Allosaccharopolyspora coralli: one gene and its partner. The protein of the gene in region 2 interacts with the protein of the main gene of each other region in a pairwise test. Links are inferred from orthologs where the notes say so. Each region holds a gene or a part of one and is shown on either strand. Other genes may lie near its edges.

The links. Proteins that work in one complex are often made in the same cells at the same time.
Region 1: the proteins of GIY23_RS09690 (region 2) and GIY23_RS18465 interact in binary tests that used the Escherichia coli proteins (3 or more experiments, as listed by UniProt). The link is inferred for Allosaccharopolyspora coralli from one-to-one orthologs.

What each region holds. Positions count from the first base shown.
Region 1 is NZ_CP045929.1:3,963,152-3,968,346, reverse strand. Bases 200-4,565 are described here. They hold GIY23_RS18465 (multifunctional oxoglutarate decarboxylase/oxoglutarate dehydrogenase thiamine pyrophosphate-binding subunit/dihydrolipoyllysine-residue succinyltransferase subunit), read right to left. Parts: upstream 4,225-4,565; coding sequence 400-4,224; downstream 200-399. Other genes in these bases: GIY23_RS18470 (DUF6104 family protein), read right to left, coding at 200-239. Also shown: more of GIY23_RS18470, read right to left, coding at 57-199; GIY23_RS18460 (ABC transporter ATP-binding protein), read right to left, coding at 4,610-5,195. UniProt on the Escherichia coli protein: E1 component of the 2-oxoglutarate dehydrogenase (OGDH) complex which catalyzes the decarboxylation of 2-oxoglutarate, the first step in the conversion of 2-oxoglutarate to succinyl-CoA and CO(2).
Region 2 is NZ_CP045929.1:2,036,486-2,040,918, reverse strand. The notes cover bases 572-3,487. They hold GIY23_RS09690 (ABC-F family ATP-binding cassette domain-containing protein), read right to left. Parts: upstream 2,886-3,487; coding sequence 1,257-2,885; downstream 572-1,256. Other genes in these bases: GIY23_RS09685 (acVLRF1 family peptidyl-tRNA hydrolase), read right to left, coding at 3,343-3,487; GIY23_RS09695 (helix-turn-helix domain-containing protein), read right to left, coding at 843-1,052; GIY23_RS09700 (enoyl-CoA hydratase/isomerase family protein), read right to left, coding at 572-624. In the rest of the region: more of GIY23_RS09700, read right to left, coding at 1-571; more of GIY23_RS09685, read right to left, coding at 3,488-4,011; GIY23_RS09680 (deoxyguanosinetriphosphate triphosphohydrolase family protein), read right to left, coding at 4,008-4,433. UniProt on the Escherichia coli protein: Genetic data indicate it may be involved in ribosome assembly or function.

The sequences.
Region 1 (5,195 bases), 1.9 Mb from region 2 along the record:
CAGTAAGGGAACATTCCAGTCACCAGTGCGCGGAAAGTTCCCTTACTGTCAGCGCGTCACTCGTCGGGATCGTCCTCGTCGTCGCGCGCCAAGAATGTGGCGAGCCGTTCGGTCGCGTTCTCGAACTCGGGGTGGCGGTCGACGAACGCGCGCAACCGGTCGGCGACCCACGCGAGCGTGACCTCTTCCTCGCCGCGGCGGTCCTCCAACTCCTCGATGCCCCGATCGGTGAAGTACACCCGTCCTCCCTCGCACTCTTGCGTCTCGCTGCCGAGGTGACAGCAAGGGAACTTTACTGTCACCGGTGACAGTAAAGTTCCCTTACTGTCACCACCCCCCGCGCGCACGACGGCGGGCCGCCGGTTCCGGAGAACCGACGGCCCGCTGCTGTGGTAGGCGTCAGTCGTCGAACGCGCCGGAGACGACCTCGGCCTGCTCGACGTCGTGTACGACCTTCATGCCCGATGCCGGGGCGGCCATCGCACGGCGCGACACCCGCTCGATGCCGGTGAACCGCTCCGGAGCCACCTCGGGCAGCGCCAGCCCCAGAAACGGCCACGCGCCCTGGTTCGCAGGCTCTTCCTGCACCCAGCGGATGTTCGTGGCGTTCGGGTACCGATCCAGCAGCTTGCGCAGCTTGTTGTGCGGCAGCGGGTACAGCTGCTCCAGCCGCACCACCGCCGTGTCGGTCAGGCCGCGCTTCTCCTTCTCGTCGGCCAGCTCGTAATACAGCTTGCCGGTGCACAGCACGAGCTTGGTCACCGAAGCCGGGTCCGGCTGGGTCGGGTCATCGATCACCGAGGTGAACTTGCCCTCCGTGAAGTCCGCGACCGAGCTCGTCGCCGCCTTCAGACGCAGCATCGACTTCGGCGTGAACACCACCAGCGGGCGGTGAATGCCGTCGAGCGAGTGACGCCGCAGCAAGTGGAAGTAGTTCGCGGGCGTCGACGGCATCGCCACCGTCATCGAACCCTCCGCGCACAGCTGCAGCCAACGCTCGATCCGGCCGGACGAGTGGTCCGGGCCTTGGCCCTCGTGGCCGTGCGGCAGCAGCATCACCACGTCCGAACGCTGGCCCCACTTCGCCTCACCGGACGAGATGAACTCGTCGATGATCGGCTGCGCGCCGTTGAAGAAGTCCCCGAACTGCGCCTCCCACAACACCAGCGCGTCCGGGTTCGCCACCGAGTAGCCGTACTCGAAACCCACCGCCGCGAACTCGGAGAGCGCCGAGTCGTAGACGAGGAACTTCGCCTGGTCGTCGCTGAGGTTCTGCAACGGCGTGTACTCGGTGCCGGTCTTGCGGTCGATGAGCACCGAGTGCCGTTGGCCGAACGTGCCGCGCCGGGTGTCCTGGCCGGTGAGCCGCACCGGACGGCCTTCCATCGCCAGCGAACCGAACGCCAGCAGCTCGCCGAACGCCCAGTCGACACCGCCGTCGGTGGCCATCTTCGCGCGGCGGTCCAGCACCGGCTTGACCCGCGAGTGCGGCGTGAAGCCCTCCGGCCAGTTCACCTGCGCGTCCGCGATGCGCTGGAAGGCCTCCGGGCTCAACGAGGTGTTCAGCTTCGCGGGCAGCGTCTGCTCGGACTCCACCGACGGGCTCACCTCCGGCGGGTGCTTCTCCAACTCGCGAACCTCGTTGAACACGTGCTCGAGCTGGTTGGCGTAGTCCTTGAGCGCCTTCTCGGCTTCCTCGACGGTGATGTCACCGCGACCGATGAGCGACTCGGTGTAGGTCTTGCGCACGCTGCGCATCTTGTCGATCGCGTCGTACATCGCCGGCTGCGTCATCGACGGGTCGTCGCCCTCGTTGTGGCCGCGACGGCGGTAGCAGACCATGTCGATGACGACGTCCTTGCCGAACGCCTGCCGGTAGTCGACGGCGAGCTGGGCGACCCACACGCACGCCTCGGGGTCGTCGCCGTTGACGTGGAACACCGGGGCGCCGATGACCTTGGCGACGTCCGTCGAGTACTTGCTGGAGCGCGAGTGCTCGGGGGCGGTCGTGTAGCCGACCTGGTTGTTGACCACCACGTGCACGGTGCCGCCGGTGCGGTAGCCCCGCAGCATCGACAGGTTCAGCGTCTCCGCGACCACACCCTGACCGGCGAACGCGGCGTCGCCGTGCAGCAACACCGGCAGCACGGTGAAGCCTTCCTGACCCTTGTCGAGGACGTCCTGCTTGGCGCGGACGATGCCCTCCAGAACCGGGTTCACCGCCTCCAGGTGCGACGGGTTCGACGTCAACGAGACCGTCGTCTCGCCGTCGCCGAACATCCGGAAGTACTTGCCCTCGGCGCCGAGGTGGTATTTGACGTCACCGGAACCGTGCGCCTGGCCCGGGTCGAGGTTGCCCTCGAACTCGCGGAAGATCTGCGAGATCGGCTTGCCGACGATGTTGGCGAGGACGTTGAGGCGGCCACGGTGCGGCATGCCGATGACGACCTCGTCGAGTTCCGAAGCCGCCGAGGAGTCCAGCACCGCGTCGAGCAGCGGCACCACGGTCTCGGCACCCTCCAACGAGAACCGCTTCTGGCCGACGTACTTGGTCTGCAGGAACGTCTCGAACGCCTCCGCGGCGTTGAGCTTCGACAGGATGTACTTCTGTTCCGTCGGATCGGGCTTGACGTGCGGCTTCTCCACCCGCTTCTGCAGCCACTCGCGCTCGTCGGGCTCCAGGATGTGCATGTACTCCACGCCGACCGTGCGGCAGTAGGAGTCCCGCAGCACCCCGAGCACGTCGCGCAGCTTCATGCGCTCCTTGCCCGCGAAACCGCCGACCGGGAACGTCCGGTCCAGGTCCCACAGGGTGAGGCTGTGCGAGAGGACATCGAGGTCCTCGTGCCTGCGCTGCCGGTAGTTCAGCGGGTCGATGTCGGCCATCAGGTGGCCGCGGGTGCGGTAGGCGTCGATGAGTTCCAGCACCCGGGCGGTCTTGTCGACCGCGCCTTCCGGGATGTCCTGGGTCCAGCGCACCGGCTCGTACGGGATTCGCAGCGAGGTGAAGACCTCGTCGAAGAACCCGTCCTCGCCGAGCAGCAGCTGGTGCACCTTGCGCAGGAAGTCGCCGGACTCGGCGCCCTGGATGACCCGGTGGTCGTAGGTGGACGTCAGCGTGACGATCTTGCTGATGCCCATGTCGATGAGTGTCTGCTCGCTGGCGCCCTGGAACTCGGCGGGGTAGTCCATCGCACCCACGCCGATGATCGCGCTCTGCCCCTTGGTCAGCCGTGGCACCGAGTGGTTGGTGCCCGACGGGCCGGGGTTGGTCAGCGAGAACGTGGTGCCCGCGAAGTCGTCCGCGGTGAGCGCGTTGTTGCGGGCCTTGCGGATGATGTCCTCGTAGGCCTGCCAGTACTGCTGGAAGGTCATCTCCTCGCAGCCCTTGATGGAGGCCACGACGAGGTTGCGGTCACCGTCCTTGCCGGGCATGTCGATCGCCAGGCCCATGTTGATGTGCTCGGGCGTGATCGCGGCAGGCTTGCCCTTGGCGTCTTCACCGTAGTGGCGGTTCATGTTCGGGAAGTCCCGCATCGCCCGCACCAGCGCGTAGCCGATGAGGTGCGTGAACGAGACCTTGCCGCCCTTGTTCCGCTTCAGGTGATTGTTGATGACGATGCGGTTGTCGAACAGCAGCTTCGCCGGGACCGCGCGCACCGAGGTGGCGGTGGGAACGGTCAGCGACTGTTCCATGTTCTTCGCGATCGCCGCGGCGGCGCCGCGCAGCGACTTGGTGTCCCCTCCGTCCGTGCCGTTCTTGACCGGCGCGGCCTTGGCGGCCTGCTGTGGGGACGGCTTGGCCGACTGCTGGGACTGCTGCTTCGCGGGAGCCTCGGCGGGCTGGGACGCACCGGACTTCTGCGCCGTCCCGTCCTTCTTCTGCGACGCGCCGTCCTGCCGCGCAGTGGCGTCCTTCGCAGGGGCGGTGTTCGGGGCTGGGTTGTTCGCGGAGGTCGCGGCCTGCCGGGAAACCTGCCCGTTGCCGTCCCCGCCGGTGGTGGTCGCGGTGGCGGCACCGCCGGAACCACTCGCGTCGGACGTGGCTGCGCGCGACGTCGCGGCAACGGTGTTGTCGGTGGCGGCCTCAGTCGGCTTGTAGTCGGCGAAGAACTCGTGCCACGCCGGGTCTACCGAGGAGGGATCGTGGAGGAACTGCTCGTACATCTCCTCGATCAACCACTCATTGGGGCCGAACTGTGAAGCAGGGCTGCTGCTGGACACGGCTGGCGTTCGCCTCAATCCATCTGCTCGTGATTTACAGACACACTCACGTACCAGGCTAGCGGTCCTTGTCGGGCCGGTGGCACACAGGAGGACCGGCGTGGGTGGAAAACCGGTCACAGAATCGATCAGGATCACTCGGATCCCCGATTTTCTCCCCGGTCGGGTCACGCGAACGGGGCGTCGATCGAGTACTATGCGCCGCCGCCCAGGCGGAGTGCGTCCGTACTGTTCCGTCTGTCATGTCGTCCGCTCCGCACCCGGTGTTTCGGAGCCGGACGCGGCTCCCGCCGAGTGGGACACGATCGGTCACACCGCGGGACGTGGAGGGTGTGCGGGTGGGTCTGCCGTCGCGGAAACCGGATGCGGATCAGTCCGCGACCACTCAGCCGGGAGTACCGGTGTCGGCGTGTTCCCGGCCCGTCTCGGGCGCCGAGAAGTCCCCCGCCTCCCACAGTCGTGCGTAGTGGCCACCGGTAGTGAGCAACTCGTCGTGCGAACCCTGCTCTGCGATCCGCCCGCCGTCGACGACGACGATGCGGTCCGCCCGCGCCACCGTCGCCAGCCGGTGTGCCACCACGAAGGTCGTCCGCGACGAGGCGACCCGGGCGCTCGCGTCGACCACCATCGCCTCCGTCGCCGGATCCAACGCGGCCGTCGCCTCGTCGAGCAACAGCAGGTCGGGATCGACCAGCTCCGCCCTGGCGAGTGCGACCAGCTGACGCTGACCCGCCGAGAGGTTCTTGCCCCGCTCGCCGACCTCGGTGCGGAAGCCGTCGGGCAACGCGGCGATCGCGGCCAGCGCACCCACCTTGCGGGCGGCCGCCTCGATGTCGTCCGGGCTCGCACCCGGCACCGCGTAGGCGATGTTGGTCGCCACGTCTCCCGCGAAGAGGTGTCCCTCTTGCGGGACCACGGCGATCCGCCGGTGGAACGCGGCCAGGTCGTAGGCACGCACGTCGACCCCGTCG
Region 2 (4,433 bases):
CTCCTCCGGCGGGACCACCAGGTTCGCGAGTCCCATCGAGGCGGCCTCCTGTGCCGGGACATCGCGGCCCGTCACACAGATTTCCACGGCCCGCGCGTATCCCACGGTGCGCACCAGCGGCAACGTCCCGCCGAGGTCCGGCACGATGCCCAAGCTCGTCTCGGCCATCCGCAGTGTCGCGTCGGTCGTGAGGATCCGCAGATCACACGCCAACGCCAGCTGGAACCCGCCGCCGATCGCGTGTCCCTGCACCGCGGCGATCGTCACCCGATCGGGGTCGCGGAGCCAGTGGAATCCCTGTTGGAACGACGAGATCTCCGCGTCGGCGCGCTCGGTCGTCTCTCGGGAGAGCGCCAGCACCCCGCGGACGCCGTCGACCTCGTCGAACCCGAACAGGGTGCGATCCAGGCCCGCCGAGAACGACCGCCCGCGACCACGCACGACGACGACCCGGACCTCACTCGGCAGGTTCGCGCCGATCTCACGCAGCGCACGCCACGTGTGCGGCGTCTGCACGTTGAGCTTGTCCGGACGATCGAGGGTGACGGTGGCGCGGGCCCCGTCCACGTCCAGGACGACACCTCCGCGGTCGAGCAGGTCGGCGTCCACTATCGACTGCGCCACCGCGCGCCTCCGTTGTTCTTGGTGACCGGACCGGGCACACGGTACCCGGTCGATCGTGCAGAGGTGTGGCCGTCGATCACGGCGGATTCGAGCGCCCTCACGATCCGCGAGACGACGGCCGCCCCCCTGTTACGAACGAACACCTCACCCGCGGAACGGGCGGCACTCCGTGTTCGAACGGGCACGCGCGGTTGTCGTTCGAATCGAACGACTCCCGCTCACTTCTTCTTCGTGCGGGTCGCGCCCCCACGGCCCCGCAACTGCACACCCGACTCGCTGAGAACGCGGTGGACGAAACCGTACGAACGGCCTGTCGCCTCCGCCAGGGCGCGAATGCTGGCACCTTTCTCGTATTTCTTCTTCAGGTCACTGGCAAGCTTGTCCCGTGCGCTTCCGGTAATTCGCGCACCTTTCTTCAGGTCAGCCACAGTGTCCCCGCCTTCCCTCCGAACAGGTCGGGCCGCTCGCGACCCCTGTCGCCCGCAATGATCGAACAGGAAAGCCGGGAACGCCAGGCGATCATGAAAAAAAGATCGCAGGTCGTTGGGCCGTCAGCGCCAGAGTTGTGCTCCGAATGCCGTAACGTGGTGTTGCGCCGGGGGAGGAAAACGGCGTGGCGCGTGCCTGGACGATCAGGCCAACTGGACGAGTTCGGAGTACTCGTCCGACCAGTGGTCCTCGGTTCCGTCCGGCAGCAGGATCACTCGTTCCGGTTCCAATGCCTCGACCGCGCCCGGGTCGTGTGTCACCAGCACGACCGCCCCGCTGAAACTGCGCAGCGCGTCGAGGACCTGCTCACGGCTCGCCGGATCGAGGTTGTTCGTCGGCTCGTCGAGCAACAGCACGTTGGCACGGCTGGAGACCAGACCGGCCAACGCGAGCCGGGTCTTCTCGCCGCCGGAGAGCGTGCCCGCCGGCTGCTCGAGCTGCTCGCCACTGAACAGGAACGTCCCGAGCAGGGTCCGCAGCTCCTGCTCCGGCGTGTCGGGCGCGGCACCACGCACGTTCTGCCACACGGTCGCATCGTGGTCGAGCGTCTCGTGCTCCTGCGCGTAGTAGCCGACGCGGAGCCCGTGACCGGCGACGACCGCACCGGCGTCGGCGGGCTCCCTGTCGCCGAGCAAGCGCAGCAGGGTGGTCTTGCCCGCACCGTTGAGCCCGAGCACGACGACCTTGGACCCGCGGTCGATCGCCAGATCGACACCGGTGAAGATCTCCAGCGACCCGTACGACTTCGACAGGCCCTGGGCGGTCATCGGCGTCCGCCCGCACGAGGCCGGTTCGGGGAACTTGATCCGGGCGACCTTGTCGGCGGCCTGCTCCGGTTCCAGCTCGGCCATCATCTTCTGTGCCCGCTTGGCCATGTTCTGCGCCGCGACCGCCTTGGTGGCCTTGGCCCGCATCTTGTCGGCCTGCGCCATCAACGCCGAGGACTTCTTCTCGGCGTTGGCGCGTTCCCGCTTCCGGCGCTTCTCGTCGAGGGCCCGCGCCTCCTGGTAGCGGTCCCAGTCCATGTTGTAGACGTCCGCCTCACCGCGCACCGCGTCGAGGAACCACACCTTGTTCACCACGGCGGCGAGCAGTTCCACGTCGTGGCTGATGACCACGAGGCCCCCGTCGTGGGCGCGGAGGAACTCCCGCAGCCAGGCGATCGAGTCGGCGTCGAGGTGGTTGGTGGGCTCGTCGAGCAGCAGCGTCGTCGAGGAATGACCACCGGGACCGGCTTCGGAGGCGGCGAAGAGAATGCGCGCCAGTTCGACACGACGGCGTTGCCCGCCGGAGAGCGTCTGCAACGGCTGGTGCAGGATCCGATCCTCGAGCCCGAGGTTGCCGCAGATCCGCGCCGCCTCGCTCTCGGCGGCGTACCCGCCGCGGGCGGCGAAGCGCTCCTCGAGCTTGCCGTAGCGGTTGATCGCCTTGTCCCGCTGCTTGTCGTCGACCAGTTCGGCCATCTCGGCCTGCGCCTTCTCCATGTCGCGCAGGGTCTTGTCCAGACCGCGGGCGGAGAGCACCCGGTCCTTCGCGCTGACCGAGAGGTCGCCTTCGCGGGGGTCCTGCGGCAGGTACCCGGTGTCGCCACTGCGGGTGATCTCTCCCGCGTACGGTTCGTCCTCGCCGGCCAGGACCTTGAGGCTGGTGGTCTTGCCGGCGCCGTTGCGGCCGACGAGGCCGATCCGGTCGCCGGGCTGGACGCGCAGGGTCGTGTCGGAGAGCAGAATGCGGGATCCGGCGCGCAGCTGAAGGCCGGTAGCAGAAATCACGAAAAGACTCCGGAGATCGGGTCGAGCGGGTTCGAGGTCACAGGCGCAGCGTCCGAGGACGCGCCGTCGGGGCGGCTATGCCACGCGCACGCGGGTCACCGACGCGGTGACCGCACCTGCCGCGACCAGCACGAGCCGCCGCACGGGCCGTGCGGTGTCGTCGCGCGCCTGCGGCACGGGGGAGTTCTCGACCACGAGTGCCAGTGTACCGACGGACGCACCCCGATTGTGGGTGCGTCGGCTGTGAGCGCTCCCGCCTCGGACGGCTCACCCACCCGAGACCCCAGGCCACCCTGCTCAGAGGGCATTCGGGGACTGGCATGTGCGCCCCGTAGGGCACGCCTCACACGTGCTCTGCCGCGGCAAGCTGAGACGCTCCGGCATTCGGAGTTCGTGCCGTGCGGCGCGAACTGGGGCGGCGGGACCGGACGACCTCCCCCAGTTCCACACTGCCCTCTCAGTCGAAAATCTCCACCTCGACCGCCAGAGTCCTGCGCGCCGCCTCGTCGAGCACGGACTTGCGCGGCTCCGGCAGGTCCAGCACGCGGGGCTCGGCGCGGCCGAGCAACTCGGCCAGACGCGGATCCGCTCGCAGCTCGTCCAGTGCCTTGCGGTCCCCGCCGAGCACCATTGCGTCCAGCGTCGCCCTCTCCGGCAGCAGCACCCGCGCCACATCGGCCGCCGCGGACTCCAACGATCGCCGGGCCTGTCCCTCGCGCCGTCGGGCGAACCGCTGCTGAGACTGACCGCCCGCCTTGTTCCGCCCGTGCACGAGATGCCGGTCGGTCGACGACCGCTCGACCACGCCGTCGCGACACACGCCGACGCTGTGCGCGCCGAGGCGAACGAGAACGAGCCCGATCCGCCGCGACCGCCGCACGTGCCGCACCAGGGGCTCGACGTCGAGTCCCTCCCGCTGCTCGTGCGGTTCGCCGAGTTCCTCGAACGGCACCTGCACCGCCGCCACGGCATCGTCGGCGGCCCGGACCTCGACGCGCCGTGGGCCGAGCACCGTGCTCGCCACTCCACCGTGCCGCCCGGCGAAGCGGTCGAACCAGCCCTGCAGCCGGTCGGCGCCGACCTCCACCCCCCGGCCCCCACCGGGCAGTTGTCGTCCCCGGCTCACAATACGAACGTGTCGGACCACAGCTGCGTGGTCCGACCGGACAGTGCCTCCAGCAGGGAGGCGGCCTGGTTGTCGGTCAAGGACGCGACGAAATCCAGCACCGCCCGGCCGCGAGCCAATCGCTCGACGGTCTCGCCGTCCGTGGACTCCCCCGGCACGACGAGCAACTCGGGCGCGTCGCGGACGAGGCCGCGGAACTCCAGGCGCGCGTGGTCGAAGAGGTCGCGCAGCCGGTACGGCAACCGCGCGGCCTCCGAGCGGTCGATGAGCCACGAGTCCAGCGCCTCCACCAGCTTGCTCAACAACCGGTCCTGCCCGCGCTGGTGCAGGGCCAGATCCGGCCGCTGCAGCACGAACCGGCGATGCACGAACTTGAGGACCTGGACCTCGTGCCACTGCTCGGTCGCCAGCCCGACGTGCCC